DNA from 2 places in the Mesorhizobium sp. NBSH29 genome. Region 2 is predicted to be linked to the other one. Evidence: predicted binding sites of a transcription regulator. Region 2 holds the regulator's gene; the other holds the start of a gene.
The links. The regulator PhoB, encoded in region 2, activates phosphate uptake and scavenging genes when phosphate is short. The targets are predictions, from matches to a motif close to TGTCATNNANCTGTCAT.
Positions count from the first base shown of each region.

Region 1 (7,758 bases), 1.0 Mb from region 2:
CAGGAATTTCGTAGCTACGACACGCCGATCCGCGGTGCAGCACTGCTGTCCAGAGCAAGCGGCATCGTCGCAGAACGGCGCTCGAAAATGTGGTCGACAATCCCCCAGTCACGCGCTTCCTCGGCACTCATGAAGTAGTCGCGGTCCAGAACACGCTCCACATCTTCGGGCGCGCGCCCACAGTGGTGCGCATAGAGTGCAATCATCCGCCGCTTGGTTCTGGCCACATTGTCGGCATGGCGTTCGATGTCGGACGCCTGCCCCTGAAACCCACCCAATGGCTGGTGCAGCACCACGTCGGAGTTGGGCAGTGCAATCCGCAATCCCGGCTCGCCTGCCATCAAAAGGAAAGACGCCATTGAGCGCGCTGTGCCCATGCACACCGTCGAGACCGGACATGAAATATATTGCATCGTGTCATAGATGGCGAAGCCGCTGGTCACCATGCCACCCGGAGAATTGATATAGAGCGCGATTTCCTTGCCCGGATGGTCTGATTCCAGCGCCAGCAGCTGAGCGCACACGAGTGCTGAAACCGTGTCGTTGATCTCGCCATTGAGAAAAATGATCCGCTCGCGCAGCAGACGCGAAAAAATGTCGAACGAGCGCTCGCCCCGGCTCGATTGTTCGATCACCATCGGTACAAGAGTGTTCATCAAAAAAGCTCTCCCGTTCATGCGGCGCGCAAATGCGCTATCGCCATATTGGAATTGGCAGCCGATAGCCGCATCTCGGTCCGCTTGAAGTCGCCGTGCCTGATGCGCAGTCTACTGCCACCGGTCGCATCAGGCTGGAGTTCAAAGGAGACAATAGAAGCAACGCCCGCATCATCATGCCAAGCATAGCGCACCGACCGCCCGACATCGACCGCCAGCACCTCGCAATCGATGGTGGTTTGCTTGTCCGAAAGGGTGAACCGCGCGCCCTGCTCCACGGGCCCAAGCGTGCGTCCCAGCCATTCGGCCATGATTTCCGGCTGAGTGATGGCACGCCACACTTTTTCTGCTGGCTCGGCGAGATCAACCTCAAATTCCAGAGTGTCGCCCGACGCACCGGCCCCCCGCTTCTCGTCGCTCATTGATCCATCCCCTTCAAAACGGTTTTCAGCTTTTCGATCTTCTCCGGCCAGAAGTCGGTTCGATACCGGTCGATCCACTCGGCCAGCGGCTGCAGGCCGCCGGGATGAATGGTGTAAAACGCGTTGCGGCCATGGCGGCGCTCGCTCACCAGCCGCGCCTCTTTCAACACCGCCAGATGCTGCGAGACTGCGGGCTGCGAGATGTCAAAACCAGCGGTCAGTTCGCCAACAGTTTTTTCGCCACTGGCGAGTGCTTCAAACACCGCGCGTCGGGTTGGGTCGGCCAATGCGCGCCAGATCTGGGGTTCAATCATGCCAAATAGATAAGCCTGCACTTATCTATTGGCAAGCAAAATCTGCTAACGCCGAGCGTCAGCCCATCAGGCTGGCGAAGAACCGCAATGCGACCAGCAGACAAAAAAGCCCGAAGCCGATTTCAAGCTGCCGTTTCGACAAAGCGTGCGCGATCCTTACCCCGTAGGGCGTGACGACAAGCGCTATGGGAATGACCAGCGCAACTGCGACCCAGTTGACGAAACCGGTGGAGGCAAACGGCAGCAAAGTGTTATTCCAACCGGCGATGATGTATCCGACAGCGCCCGGCACCGCGATCATCACACCGACACCGGCTGACGTCGCCACAGCCTGGTGCATGGGACGTCCATAGAGCGTCATGAAGGTATTGTTCATGATGCCGCCGCCAATGCCCATCAAGGTCGAGAAAAACCCGATCCCTGTTCCGACGACCGACCGCCACGGATTGCCGGGAATTTCGCTGCCCAGCCGCCAGTGGTCGCGACCGAAGAGCAGTTTGATACCCACCAGAACGGTCACCACGGTAAACACAATGCGCAGGCCAGCGCTTGAAATAGAGGCCGTAGCAATGGCTGCCAGAACCACGCCTACCGGGATCGAAACGAGAAAGGATTTGAGCAGATCCATATCCACCGCGCCCCGGGCCTTGTGGCTGGTGAAGGAGCGGATCGAGGTTGGGACGATGATCGCCAAAGACGAACCGACCGACAGATGCATGCGCACGGCCTCGTCTACTCCGAGCAGGCCGAACACCTGATAGAAAACAGGCACCAGGACGGCTCCACCGCCAATGCCGAATACACCCGCCAGCAAGCCCGCGACAACGCCCGCTGCAGCAATGCCCATGACAAACATGGCAATCTCGCTTCCACCCATCGACATGTCCGGCATGCGAGATCTCCTCTGATGAAGGACCTCCGCTATCGCCGCGATGCGGGGATGTAAAGCGCCAGCACGGTATCTGCTGGACCGTCATCACCTCATTCCAGCGACCGTCAAAGAACTGTAATGTGACCATGCGAAGTGTCCCGCTCCATAGGACCGGACAGGAGCTTCCATGACCCACGATCACGAAACCGACAAGCTGACGCGATCTATCCGCGCCGAACTCTCCGAGGACACCGGCTCCAACAATTCCACAGCCGACACGATGGGTGAAATCATCGCGCGCCGGTTCTCGCGCCGCGATTTGCTGCGCGGTTCTCTCGCCGTCGCCGCCATCACCGCAACCGTCAGTCCGCTTGCCATGCTGGCATCTGAACAGGCGCACGCCCAAGGCACCACCCGCTTTGTGTTTGATGAAGTCACCGCCGGCGTTGATGCTGATCACCATGTCGCTGCCGGTTATGATGCCGATGTGCTGATCCGTTGGGGCGACCCGCTTTTTGCCGACGCACCTGAATTTGACCCGCTCAACCAGACAGCCGAAGCGCAGGCAAAACAGTTCGGCTACAACAATGATTATCTTGGCTTCTTTCCGATAGACGGCAAGTCCGACCACGGCCTTTTGGCCGTCAACCATGAATACACCAATGAGGAACTGATGTTCCCTGAAATGGCGCGTCAGGAAAGCAAGGAAGTTGCCTTCGCCGCCATGACACCGGAACTGGTGGCAATCGAAATGATGGCCCATGGTGGTGCCGTCGTTGAGGTTCTGCGCGAAAACGGCAAATGGACCTACAAGAAGGACTCCCCGCTCAACCGCCGCATCACCGCTGAGACGGAAATGGAAATCACCGGCCCCGCCGCCGGACACGCGCTGATGCAGACCAATGCCGATCCATCCGGCACAAAGGTCAAGGGCATGATCAACAATTGCGCGGGCGGCATGACACCATGGGGCACGTGGATTTCCTGCGAGGAAAATTTCAACGGCTATTTCATGGGCGAAATGGGCGAAGCCCACCCCAACTACGCCAATTTCAAGCGCCTCGGCGCACCGGGCGCACAATATGCCTGGGCCAAATATCATGACCGTTTCGACATTATCAAGGAACCGAACGAAGCAAACCGCTTCGGCTGGGTTGTCGAGATTGACCCGACCGATCCAAACTCAGTGCCTAAAAAGCGCACTGCACTTGGCCGCTTCAAGCACGAAGGTGCCGCCATGCTGGTCAACACAGATGGCCGCGTCGTCGTCTATTGCGGTGATGATGAGCGCTTCGATTATGTCTATCGCTTCGTCACCGAGGGAAAATACAACCCGGATGATCGTGCGGCCAATATGGACCTGCTCGACAAGGGCACGCTTTCGGTTGCCAAATATAATGATGATGGCACCGTCACCTGGATGCCGCTGATCCACGGCGAAGGCCAACTCACGGCTGAAAACGGTTTTGACAGCCAAGGCGATGTGCTCATCCGCACGCGGCTTGCCGCAGACACCACCGGCGCGACCAAGATGGACCGTCCAGAAGATGTCGAGGCCAATCCGGAAACCGGAAAAGTCTATGTCATGCTGACCAATAACAGCCGCCGCAAGCCAGAGCAGGTCGACAAGGCCAATCCGCGCCCTGAAAACCTGTTCGGTCACATTGTTGAAATGACAGCACCCAACAAGGACCATGCCGCCGATACCTTCACATGGGAAATCCTCGTGAAATGCGGTGATCCTTCCATCGCAGAAGTCGGTGCCACCTTCTCATCGGCCACCACCAAGGATGGCTGGTTCGGAATGCCAGACAATTGCGCCGTCGATGCCGAAGGCCGCTTGTGGATCTCCACCGATGGCAACAGCGCAGAAGACACTGGCCGTGCCGATGGTCTGTGGGGACTGGAAACGGAAGGCGAAGGCCGCGGAACCTCCAAACACTTCTACCGCTGTCCTGCCGGCGGCGAACTGTGCGGCCCCATGTTCGCACCAGATGTCCAAAGCGCCTTCGTCGCCATCCAGCATCCAGGTGATGATGGTGAAGCATGGCCAGAATTCGGCCGCGTCTCCACCTTCAACGACCCGTCCACCCGCTGGCCAGATTTCAAAGACAACATGCCACCACGCCCAGCAGTTGTCGTCATCACCAAACAAGGCGGCGGCAAGATCGGCGTTTAAATAACAAGCGCGCGTGCAGCCCTCTCAAAGGGGTGCACGCGCGCTTCACATTGCTCAAAAATTCAGGCCGCAGCCTCGGTGGCCTGTTCAAAATCAACCGCCGCAAACGCATCGCGCAAGACCTCTGGCCCGGCCCCTGCCCGCGTTGCATCGGTTGACAATATCTGCCGAAAGCGCCGCGCGCCGGGCAGGCCGTGGAACAGCCCCACCATATGGCGGGTGACATGGCCAAGCTTGCCGCCATTTTCGATATGGCGCGCTGCATAGCCAGCCATCGTGTCAATCAGTTCGGCAAAAACTATCGGCGCGCTTTCACCGCCGGAAATCAGCGCATCGGCACCTGAAAGCACGCCGGGTGTGTGATAGGCAGCGCGCCCCAGCATCACCCCATCAAGACCGTGCGCAATCTGTTCACGCGCCGTCTCAATGGTCTGGATGCCGCCATTGATGCCGATAAAGCGCGCCGGGTTTGCAGCCTTCAGCCGCTGCACACGGCCATAATCAAGTGGCGGAATATCGCGATTTTCCTTGGGCGACAGACCTGCAAGCCACGCCTTGCGCGCGTGCACCCAAAGGCCATCCGTGCCGGCCCGCCACACCGCTTGCGCCAGCGCATCAAGCGCTTGTTCTGGGTCCTGATCATCCACACCAAGCCGGCATTTCACCGTCACCGGCACATCCACCACCGCCTTCATCGCCGCAACGCATTCGGCAACCAGCTCCGGCTGCTTCATCAAACACGCGCCAAATGTGCCAGACTGAACCCGGTCCGACGGACAGCCGACATTGAGGTTGATCTCGTCATAGCCGAAATCAGCACAAATCCGCGCCGCCTCCACCAGCTTGGCCGGATCAGACCCGCCCAATTGCAACGCCACCGGATGCTCCTGCGCATCAAACCCCAACAGCCGCTCCCGCGACCCGTGGATCACCGCATCGGCAACCACCATCTCCGTATAAAGCAGCGCCTTACGCGTCAGCTGGCGATGAAAGAACCGGCAATGCCTGTCCGTCCAATCCATCATGGGCGCAATGGCGAATATTTTCTCTTTGTTTTTCAATGCTCTATGTTATCTTTCAGATAGATCATATCAAGAACAGAGTGCGCCAAATTTTGACCAAACTGCACGGTTTTGTACCTCGTTTGATCTTTATGTGCACGGATTTTGCCCAGATTGAAAGGACTGTGCGGATGGCAACAATTGTTCGTACTAAGCAGGGACCTGGAGAGCGCAAGTTCGCCGCAAGGGAAAATATGCTTCCCGCACGTCACCGCACAAGCCATCCAGAACAATGCGGCTCTTGTCCGGCGGAATAATGCTTACGGGTTGCCCGGCGTACGTCCTTTACAACCCGCTCAGCGGGCTTCGTGGCATTCATTTGCTTCGTTCTCATCTTCGATCGTTCCTGTTCGTGACGAGACCAAAACACTCCCTAAATTACAACATCATAATGATGACTTAGGTCCTGACGGGGTACAGCCTAGTTCACCGCATCAATCTTGATTTCTTCCGCAAATCTGGGATTTTAGGGAACAAAGGTGTCTGCAACTCTGGGGGCTGTTGAGTTGATAGCGCAAGCGGTTCGCTACATGCGAAGGTCGCACACGACTTCCTGCGTCCGGCTTGTGTTGAGCTCAAATCACCACCACCGCGACGGCGGGTGATAAGCGAGCAATCGCCATTTAGATCACAGAGTCGAATAGAATTTACGCGCTATTGTGGTGACTACGCGATAGAAGTCTCTACAAAAGAAACTGCGATGACTTTAGCAATACAAGAACGACTATTTGATCTTTAGCGAGGACTTAAGTGCCTGCATTAACTGTATTTTCGTCCGACAACATGGCGCGAGACATCTCAGATCGCGAGCGATTCAATCTCTGGCGCGAAATTCATAACGCTGAAATTGCCTGCGTAAACTACAAAATATCAGAAGATTTGCCTTTCCACGCCGAATTGACAGCGCTGGCTGCCGGGTCGGTAGTTCTGGGCAAGATGTCAAGCACCGTGAACATGGCTGAACGCACAAACCAGAATATTGGCGAAGACGCTCGTCATGGGCACAATCTTTTCATCAATAGAGGCCTTGGACGGATCACCGGGACACAGGGCGGTCGCGAGTTTGTTTTAGAACCGGGAGCTGCGGTTTTGATTTCGAGTAGCCAACCGCTTCAGATGCTCGGTGCCGGCATCACAACTTGGGACCATGTGATATTTCCGTTCGGTGCATTAGACGCGGAATTCCGCGGTACCGAGGACAAGGCCGGCATAGCAATCGCCCCGGAGAGCGAAGCGCTGGTGATGCTCGGGCGTTACCATCAACTTATTACGGGCACAAAATTTGAGACCGCCCAACTCAACACGCATATCAGCGACACGTTTATCGACCTTGTTGGCATAGCTGCAGGTATGAAGCGCGCAGATTCCTATACCGATGGAGGCGGCGGATTGCGCTCTGCTCGACTTGCCGCGGTCCTCGGCTATATTTCACAACACTTTACCGATCCTGCCATTTCCGCAGAAGTTGCCGCAATGACGATTGGCGTATCACCAAGATATGTGCACGCCCTGTTGATTGAGACTGGTTTCAGTTTTGGCGAACACGTGCAAGAACGTCGGTTGCAACACGCACGTGTGTTGCTGGCTGGAGAAGCTTCATTCAGGATCGGGGACATAGCGCTTATGTGCGGATACAGTGACATCTCCCATTTCAACCGCACATTCAGACGACGCTTCGGATGCACCCCAACAGCGGCCCGTTAGCGCTTCACCAACAAATTATGCGTGAGAGCCCCAATAATACTCTGTGAGGCTAGTTTGTCGAAGCAAAGCGGAGCCCGTTGGCTCCACCTTTCCTCAGATCATGTATCGTTCGAACTCTACTGCGCGAGAGCTGAAAGCCGATCGTAAGCCGCGGAGAAACCCTTCAACGACACAGTAAATACAGTCTCCTGCCCGCCGTCACTGGTCGCTTTTATTTTTAGGTTTGTGCCTTTTCTGAGCGCCGTCAAACTGCTGGCGTCAAAGCTGATGGGCACGATGCATCCAGCAGGCAAGCAAGTGCGGAACCCAATCGCGGCGCCACTCACCTCATCATCAACCGCTGACGTCACACCGGACGCTAGGGCCAGTCCGAACGGCAGAACCATAATTCCCTGGAACTGATCATTGTGGGCTTCAAACTCCACAGCCAAGACCCGTTGATTAGTCTTGGTATCAATCTGTTGTTGTGACAGTGTGCAGCGATTTTTCTCTACTTTCTGGGCACATATAACTTGCCAATCCTGATAGGATTCCTGCAAGGACGAGGCACC
Region 1 is NZ_CP045492.1:3,114,632-3,122,389, forward strand. It holds gene GA830_RS15515 (ATP-dependent Clp protease proteolytic subunit) at 15-656, opposite strand; gene GA830_RS15520 (SRPBCC family protein) at 674-1,078, opposite strand; gene GA830_RS15525 (ArsR/SmtB family transcription factor) at 1,075-1,392, opposite strand; gene GA830_RS15530 (sulfite exporter TauE/SafE family protein) at 1,451-2,284, opposite strand; gene GA830_RS15535 (PhoX family protein) at 2,451-4,442, shown strand; gene dusA (tRNA dihydrouridine(20/20a) synthase DusA) at 4,505-5,503, opposite strand; gene GA830_RS15545 (AraC family transcriptional regulator) at 6,254-7,207, shown strand; gene GA830_RS15550 (invasion associated locus B family protein) at 7,324-7,758, opposite strand, start outside.
Region 1: a site for PhoB is predicted at 2,387-2,403, ahead of GA830_RS15535 (PhoX family protein). Genes of this name have one in related genera too.

Region 2 (7,758 bases):
GGCATCGAGCCGGCCGGAAACCTCAGGCATGGGCGTCGCCATCATCGGCTCCTTCTATATGATGATCATCGTCCTTATTCTGGCGTTACCGATTGGTGTTGCAGCATCTATCTATCTGGAAGAGTTCGCCAAGAAGAACCGGCTGACTGACCTGATCGAGGTGAACATCAATAATCTGGCTGCGGTGCCGTCGATTGTGTACGGCCTGCTCGGGCTTGCGGTGTTCATCAACTTCTTTGGCATGCCGCGCTCGGCCTCCTTTGTCGGTGGCCTGGTGCTGACCCTGATGACGCTGCCTACCATCATCATCGCCACGCGCGCGGCGTTAGCGGCAGTGCCGCCATCGATCCGCTCGGCGGCGCTCGGACTTGGTGCATCGAAGATGCAAATGGTGTTCCAGCACATTCTGCCGCTCGCCGCACCCGGCATCCTGACCGGCACCATCATCGGGCTGGCACGTGCGCTGGGTGAGACCGCGCCGCTGCTTTTGATCGGCATGGTGGCTTTCGTTGCCGATTATCCCGCAACGCCGTTTGATCCTGCAACAGCATTGCCGGTGCAGATCTACATGTGGGCCAATGAGGCGGAGCGCGCCTTCGTGGAACGCCTGTCTGGCGCTATCATCATTCTTCTCATGTTTCTCATGGCCATGAACATCACCGCTATTGTTTTGCGGCGGCGGTTCGAGCGGCGCTGGTAGTCTGGTAAAAGGAATCCCGTCATGAATATCCTGACCGAACAGTCTCTCGAAACCGCAGTAGGCAAGTCCATGAATTCCAAAGCCAACGAGATCATCAAGATGCGCGGCCAAAAGGTCGACGTGTTTTACGGCGACAAGCAGGCCCTGTTCGGTGTGGACCTTGACGTGCGGCAAAACCAGGTCACAGCGCTAATCGGACCATCCGGCTGCGGCAAGTCCACCTTTCTGCGCTGCCTTAACCGGATGAACGACACCATTGATTCAGCGCGGGTCGCCGGCAAGATCACTCTCGACGATGAAGACATCTACGATTCCAAGATCGACGTGGTGGAGTTGCGTGCCCGTGTCGGCATGGTGTTCCAGAAGCCGAACCCGTTTCCAAAATCGATCTATGAAAACGTGGCCTATGGTCCGCGCATTCATGGTCTTGCCAAGACCAAGGCCGAGATGGACATCATCGTGGAGTCCAGCCTGCAGAAGGCAGCGATCTGGAATGAGGTAAAAGACCGCCTGCAGGAGCCGGGCACCGGCCTGTCCGGAGGCCAGCAGCAGCGCCTGTGCATTGCGCGCGCGATTGCAGTGAGCCCTGAAGTTATCCTGATGGACGAACCATGTTCGGCGCTTGATCCGATCGCCACAGCCAAGGTCGAGGAGTTGATCGATGAGTTGCGCGAGAATTATACGATCGTGATCGTCACCCACTCGATGCAGCAGGCGGCACGTGTGTCGCAGCGCACGGCAATGTTCCACATCGGCTATCTGGTCGAGGAGGGCGCGACGGAAAAAATGTTTACCAGCCCCGATGACAAGCGCACCCAGGACTACATCACCGGCCGGTTCGGCTAAGTCGACCAGCCCGCCAACCGATGACGAGGAGAACATGATGCGCGAACACACAGTGGCGTCGTTTGACGAAGAACTCGAAAACATCGACCGACTGATCCGCGATATGGGCGACCATGCGGGAAAGATGGTTCAATCGGCGACGCTGTCGTTACTGAGCACTGACAATGGTATGGCACAGCGGGTGATCTCCGACGATGCAATCATGGACGCCATGCAGCGTGAACTTGATGACAGCGCCATCACGCTGATCGCCAAGCGCCAGCCGATGGCGCAGGATCTGCGGGCGGTTCTCGGAGCAATCCGCATGGCCTCGGACCTCGAGCGGATCGGTGATCTCGCCAAGAATGTCGCCAAACGGGTCGGTGCGGTGGGCAAGGGCGTACCGCGCTCGCTGACGCATTCGATAGATTCGATGGCAAAAATGGTATTGCAGCAGGTGTTAAGTGTGGTCGACCGCTATGTCGCACGTGACGCTGAAGGCCTGAAGCCGATCCGGGCCGAGGACGAGAAGATTGACATCCAGTACACCTCGGTGTTCCGCGAACTGCTTACTTATATGATGGAAGACCCTCGCAATATCACCGCGTGCACGCATCTCCTTTTTTGCGCCAAGAACCTCGAGCGTATCGGCGATCATGTTACCAACATTGCCGAGAACGCGTATTATGTGATGACGGGCACCCAGTTGCCGCCGCATCGTCCGAAGCTGGACGAGACGTCGATGACGGTGGTTGCTGAATAACGTTCACAGGAACAGCCCGCATATGATTGCGCCGAAGATCATGGTCGTGGAGGACGAGGAGCCCCTCGGTGTGCTCCTGCGCTACAACCTCGAAGCCGAAGGATATCAGGTCGAGGTCGTCACCCGCGGTGACGAGGCGGAAATCCGGTTGCAGGAGAATGTTCCTGATCTGCTGGTGCTCGACTGGATGGTGCCCGCCGTATCGGGCATTGAGCTGTGCCGGCGCTTGAGGATGCGGCCTGAGACCGAGCGGCTGCCGATCATCATGCTCACCGCGCGCGGTGAAGAGAGCGACAGGGTGCGCGGGCTTTCAACCGGCGCTGACGACTACCTTGTCAAACCCTTCTCGACGCCGGAGTTTATCGCCCGCGTGCGTGCGTTGCTGCGTCGAGCCAAGCCGGAGGTGCTTTCCAGCGTGCTCAAGGTCGGCGACATCGTGCTCGACCGTGAATCGCACCGGGTATACCGCAAGAAGAGCGAGATTCGGCTTGGGCCGACCGAGTTCCGACTGCTCGAATTCATGATGCAGCATCCTGGCCGCGTTTTCTCGCGCAGCCAGTTGCTCGACAATGTCTGGGGTGAGACGATTTATATCGACGAGCGCACAGTCGACGTCCATGTCGGCCGGCTGCGTAAGGCGGTCAACAATGGCCGTATGCCGGATGTTATCCGCACCATCCGTGGCGCCGGCTACGCTATCCGCGAGGCATAATTTTCTGGAGAGGTTCTGAGCCCCAGACCTCTCCAGCTTTTTGCGTGTCCAACGCTTTTGGCCAGCGCACCTCTGTCACTCTCGCGAACCCTCGGCTGACTTCTGGTCAAGGCCCGGCGCGAAAATGTTCTGGTCGACGAATGTCAGAGCCCGCATCGCGCAACCTTCCCGAATAAGCGGCATCTCGTCGGGCTCGGTGTCGAACGAGATGGCTTTTGAGTGCTGGCCGCCGGCGGTGCGCGCGAGTGCTTCTCGGAGTGCGGGTTCAACAAGATCGAAAGCCAGCGCACCATGGCCAACAATAGCCACAGGCGCCGGATCGATCAGAGCAAACAGGCTGCCAAGCCCAAACCCAAGTGCTTCCCCGGCGCGGCGAAAGGCTTCGCGTTCGGCTCCGCCGCCGGCCCGGGCACGAGCGGCCAGCGCAATCATGTCGCTGTCTTTGATGTCGACCGGCAGTTCGTCTTCGCTTTGTTCGCAGGCTTTTCGCCAGATCGCATAATTGCCGGCATAGGCCTCGACGCAGCCGCGTCTGCCGCAGCGGCACAGAGCGCCATCCGGGCGGTGGACGAGATGGCCGAATTCGCCGCCGGAACTTTGCGTGCCGGTGAACAACTCGCCTTTCAACACCATACCCATGCCGATGCCATGCGACAGCAGGATCGCGATAAAGTCGTCGCGGTAGCGCTCGGGCTTGTGCCAGCGCAGGGCGACCGCGATCATGTTGCAGTCGTTCTCAACAGTTGCTGGGATGCCAAAGGCATCTTCAAGAATATCTGCGAAGGCGATACCGCTATGCGGGGTGATCGGCGACCATAGCATGGCGCGCGCGGCCGCATCGGTGGTACCTTGCACCGCAAGGGCAATGCGCGCAGCAGGCTTCACGCCGAATGGTCGTCCCGCAATCAGCCGCTGCACCATCGCCACCATATCGGCCACAAGGTCGGAACGCGACAGGGTCAGCGTCGGCAACCGTCGGGTCTCCTGCGCGATCACCTCGCCCGAATAATCAATTAGCGAGGCCGATAGCGCGTTCAGCGACAGCACTAAGGCAATCACCGAGGCGGCGTCGGGAGATAGCCCCAGCGCCACCTGCGGGCGGCCACGCCGTATCGTGCGCGGGTCGCTGGCCTTGGTCTCTATCAGTATCCCTTCGTCGATGAGATCAGCCGAAATTGCAGAAATTGTTGAATGGCTAAGGCCGGTTGCTGCGGCGATCTCGGTGCGCGACGGGGTGCGTTGCCGGCGAACGGACGCCATCACCATTGCCCGGTTGCGGCGCCGCAGATCGTCGTGACGGATTGCGACCGTCATGTTCCGGTATCCCTCCCATGTGTGTTGTCTCGGCTCTTCCACGCATTGTGGCATGGCGTCAACATTTTGCGTCCTGGAAATATCATTGACTCACATGCGGGGTTGAGTCATTTATTTTTTCGGAGCTCGAAAAAAAGTGCTCCGAACATCGTTGCAGCGCCTTACCGGCGCAGGGAGGAATTTCATGAACAAGTTCGCAGCCGCCATTCTGGCGGGCGTTGCCATGTCGCTTACGCTGCCCATCGCCGCGTCGGCAAAAGACAAGATTATCGGCGTATCCTGGTCTAACTTCCAGGAAGAGCGCTGGAAGACTGACGAAGCCGCAATCAAGGCGGCGCTTGAAGCAACCGGCGACAAATATATTTCCGCCGATGCACAATCTAGCCCCGGCAAGCAGCTGACGGATGTCGAGAGCCTGATTGCGCAGGGCGCAAACGCGCTGATCATTCTGTCGCAGGATGCATCGGCTATCGGCCCGGCTATTGAAAAGGCGCTTGCGGAAGGCATTCCCGTCGTCGGCTATGATCGCCTGATCGAAAACAAGGACGTCTTCTACCTGACCTTCGACAACAAGGAAGTGGGCCGGATGCAGGCGCGCGAAGTGCTTAAGGTCAAGCCGGAAGGCAACTACGTCTTCATCAAGGGCTCGGGCACCGATCCGAACGCTGACTTTCTTTTCGCCGGCTCGATGGAAGTCCTGAAAGACGCCATGGACGGCGGCAAGATCAAAAATGTAGGTGAGGCATACACCGATGGCTGGCTACCAGCCAACGCGCAGAAGAATATGGAGCAGTTCCTCACCGCCAACGATAACAAGGTCGACGCTGTGGTTGCCGCCAATGACGGCACCGCGGGCGGCGTCGTTGCCGCGCTTACCGCTCAGGGCCTCGCCGGCTCGGTGCCGGTCTCCGGACAAGATGGCGACCATGCCGCGCTGAACCGCGTTGCGCTTGGTACCCAGACTGTCTCAGTCTGGAAGGATGCCCGCGAACTGGGCAAGGCAGCTGCTGAAATCGCCGCCAGCCTTGCTGATGGCAAGAAGATGGAAGAGATCGCCAACGTGACCGATTTCACCACGCCTGGTGGCAATGTCACCAAGTCGGTGTTCCTCACGCCGGTCGCCGTCACCAAGGAAAACCTCAGCACCGTTATTGACGCGGGCTGGGTTTCCAAGGAAGTGGTCTGCCAGGGTGTTGCAGCCGGTTCTACGGCTGCCTGCGACTAACCAGACATGTCAAACGCCGCGGGAGAGACGTTCCCGCGGCGTTTTGTTATGATCACGGCCCGGCCCGTTGCGGTCCCGGCGGGAGACACTGATGTCCGAAGTGAGCACTACAAGCGTGACGCCTGACCGCCCGCGTGCCACCGAGCTTGGGCCGGTCGCGCGGTTCCTGCGCGCCACCGAGATCGATACGCGCATGCTGGGCATGGTTGCGGCGCTGCTCTTGGTGTGGGTTGGCTTCGACTTTTTCTCCGGTGGCCTGTTTCTGACACCACGCAACCTGTGGAATCTTTCGGTGCAGTCCTCCTCGATTGCCGTCATGGCCACCGGGATGGTGCTGGTCATTGTGACGCGCAACATCGATCTTTCGGTCGGTTCGCTGCTCGGCTTTTGCGGCATGATCATGGGTGTCACCCAGGCGGAACTGTTGCCGCGTATGTTCGGCATGACGCTTGGCGATCCGATGATCTGGGTCATCGGATTGGTTGCAGGGCTGGCCGTAGGTGTTCTCATTGGCGCTTTTCAGGGCTATCTCATCGCCTATCTCAAGATACCGGCGTTTATCGTTACGCTTGGCGGACTGCTGGTCTGGCGCGGCGGGGCCTGGTGGGTCACCAGCGGACGTACCGTTGCGCCGATGGACCCGACATTCCGCCTGATGGGCGGCGGGCCGGAAGGGGCTATCGGTGCCACCGCCAGTTGGGTTGCCGGGCTTGTTGCCTGCGCAGCACTTCTTGTCATGCTGGCCAATGGCCGCCGTCAGCGGTTGCGCTTTTCCTTCCCGCTGCGGCCTTTGTGGGCGGAAGCGTTCCTCGCCACCGTCGGCTGCGGGCTGGTGATGGGTGCGGTCTGGGTTGCCAATTCCTACCCGTGGCCGATCGGGATCGTTCGCCGCTACGCCGAAGACAACAACATCACGTTGCCGGAAGGCGGGCTCTATATCGCGCATGGCATCGCCGTGCCGGTTCTGATGGCGCTAGCGGCCGGCATCATCATGACGTTTATCGCCAACCGCACTCGGTTCGGTCGCTATGTCTATGCCATCGGTGGAAATCCAGAGGCGGCAGAACTTGCCGGCATCAACACCCGCTGGGTGACGATGAAAATCTTCATGCTGATGGGCCTGCTTGCGGCGTTCGGCGCGGCGATCTCGACAGCACGGCTGAATGCCGCCACCAATTCGCAAGGCACGCTCGACGAACTTCTGGTCATTGCAGCTGCAGTGATCGGAGGCACCTCGCTTGCCGGCGGCGCCGGCACCGTGGTGGGCGCGATGCTTGGTGCGGTACTGATGCAATCACTTCAGTCTGGCATGGTGCTTTTAGGCGTCGATACGCCGCTTCAAAACATCGTTGTCGGACTGGTGCTTGTCGTCGCCGTTTGGCTCGACACGCTTTACCGCAGACATTTCCAGTAGAGAGGCACACACATGGCAGCCACCCCACTGGTTGAAATGAAGAACATATCGATCGCCTTTGGCGGCATTCGGGCGGTTGATGATGCATCCGTTGATCTGTATCCGGGCGAGGTGATGGCGTTGTTGGGACATAATGGTGCCGGCAAATCGACGTTGATCAAGGCGCTCTCAGGTGCCTACCGACGCGATGCCGGCGCAATCTTCGTCAATGGGGCTGAAGTCGCCATCGCCAACCCGCGGGATGCCAAAAAATTCGGGATCGAGACGATCTACCAGACGCTTGCGCTGGCCGACAATGTCGATGCCGCCGCCAATCTCTTCCTCGGTCGCGAGTTGCGTACCGCCTGGGGTACGCTGGACGATGTTGGCATGGAGGCTGAGGCGCGCAAGGTGATGGGGCGTCTCAATCCGCGCTTCCAGCGCTTCAAGGAGCCCGTGATCAAGCTGTCGGGCGGCCAGCGGCAGTCGGTAGCGATTGCGCGTGCTATCCTGTTCAATGCGCGCATCCTGATCATGGACGAGCCGACCGCAGCGCTTGGACCGCAGGAAACCGCGCAGGTTGGCGAACTGGTCAAGCAGCTGAAATCTGACGGGATCGGCATCTTTCTGATCAGCCACGACATCCATGATGTCTTTGATCTTGCCGACCGGGTTTGTGTCATGAAGAACGGTCAGGTCGTCGGCACCGCACGGACCAACGATGTCACCAAGGACGAGGTGCTGGGCATGATCATTCTCGGCAAATGTCCCCCGGGTGCAACGCCGGGGCCCGGAGCTGTGGCGCATTGACACATACGACCAACTC
Region 2 is NZ_CP045492.1:502,967-510,724, reverse strand. It holds gene pstA (phosphate ABC transporter permease PstA) at 1-700, shown strand, start outside; gene pstB (phosphate ABC transporter ATP-binding protein PstB) at 722-1,546, shown strand; gene phoU (phosphate signaling complex protein PhoU) at 1,584-2,288, shown strand; gene phoB (phosphate regulon transcriptional regulator PhoB) at 2,311-3,000, shown strand; gene GA830_RS02480 (ROK family protein) at 3,076-4,314, opposite strand; gene xylF (D-xylose ABC transporter substrate-binding protein) at 4,499-5,539, shown strand; gene GA830_RS02470 (sugar ABC transporter permease) at 5,631-6,953, shown strand; gene GA830_RS02465 (ATP-binding cassette domain-containing protein) at 6,966-7,742, shown strand.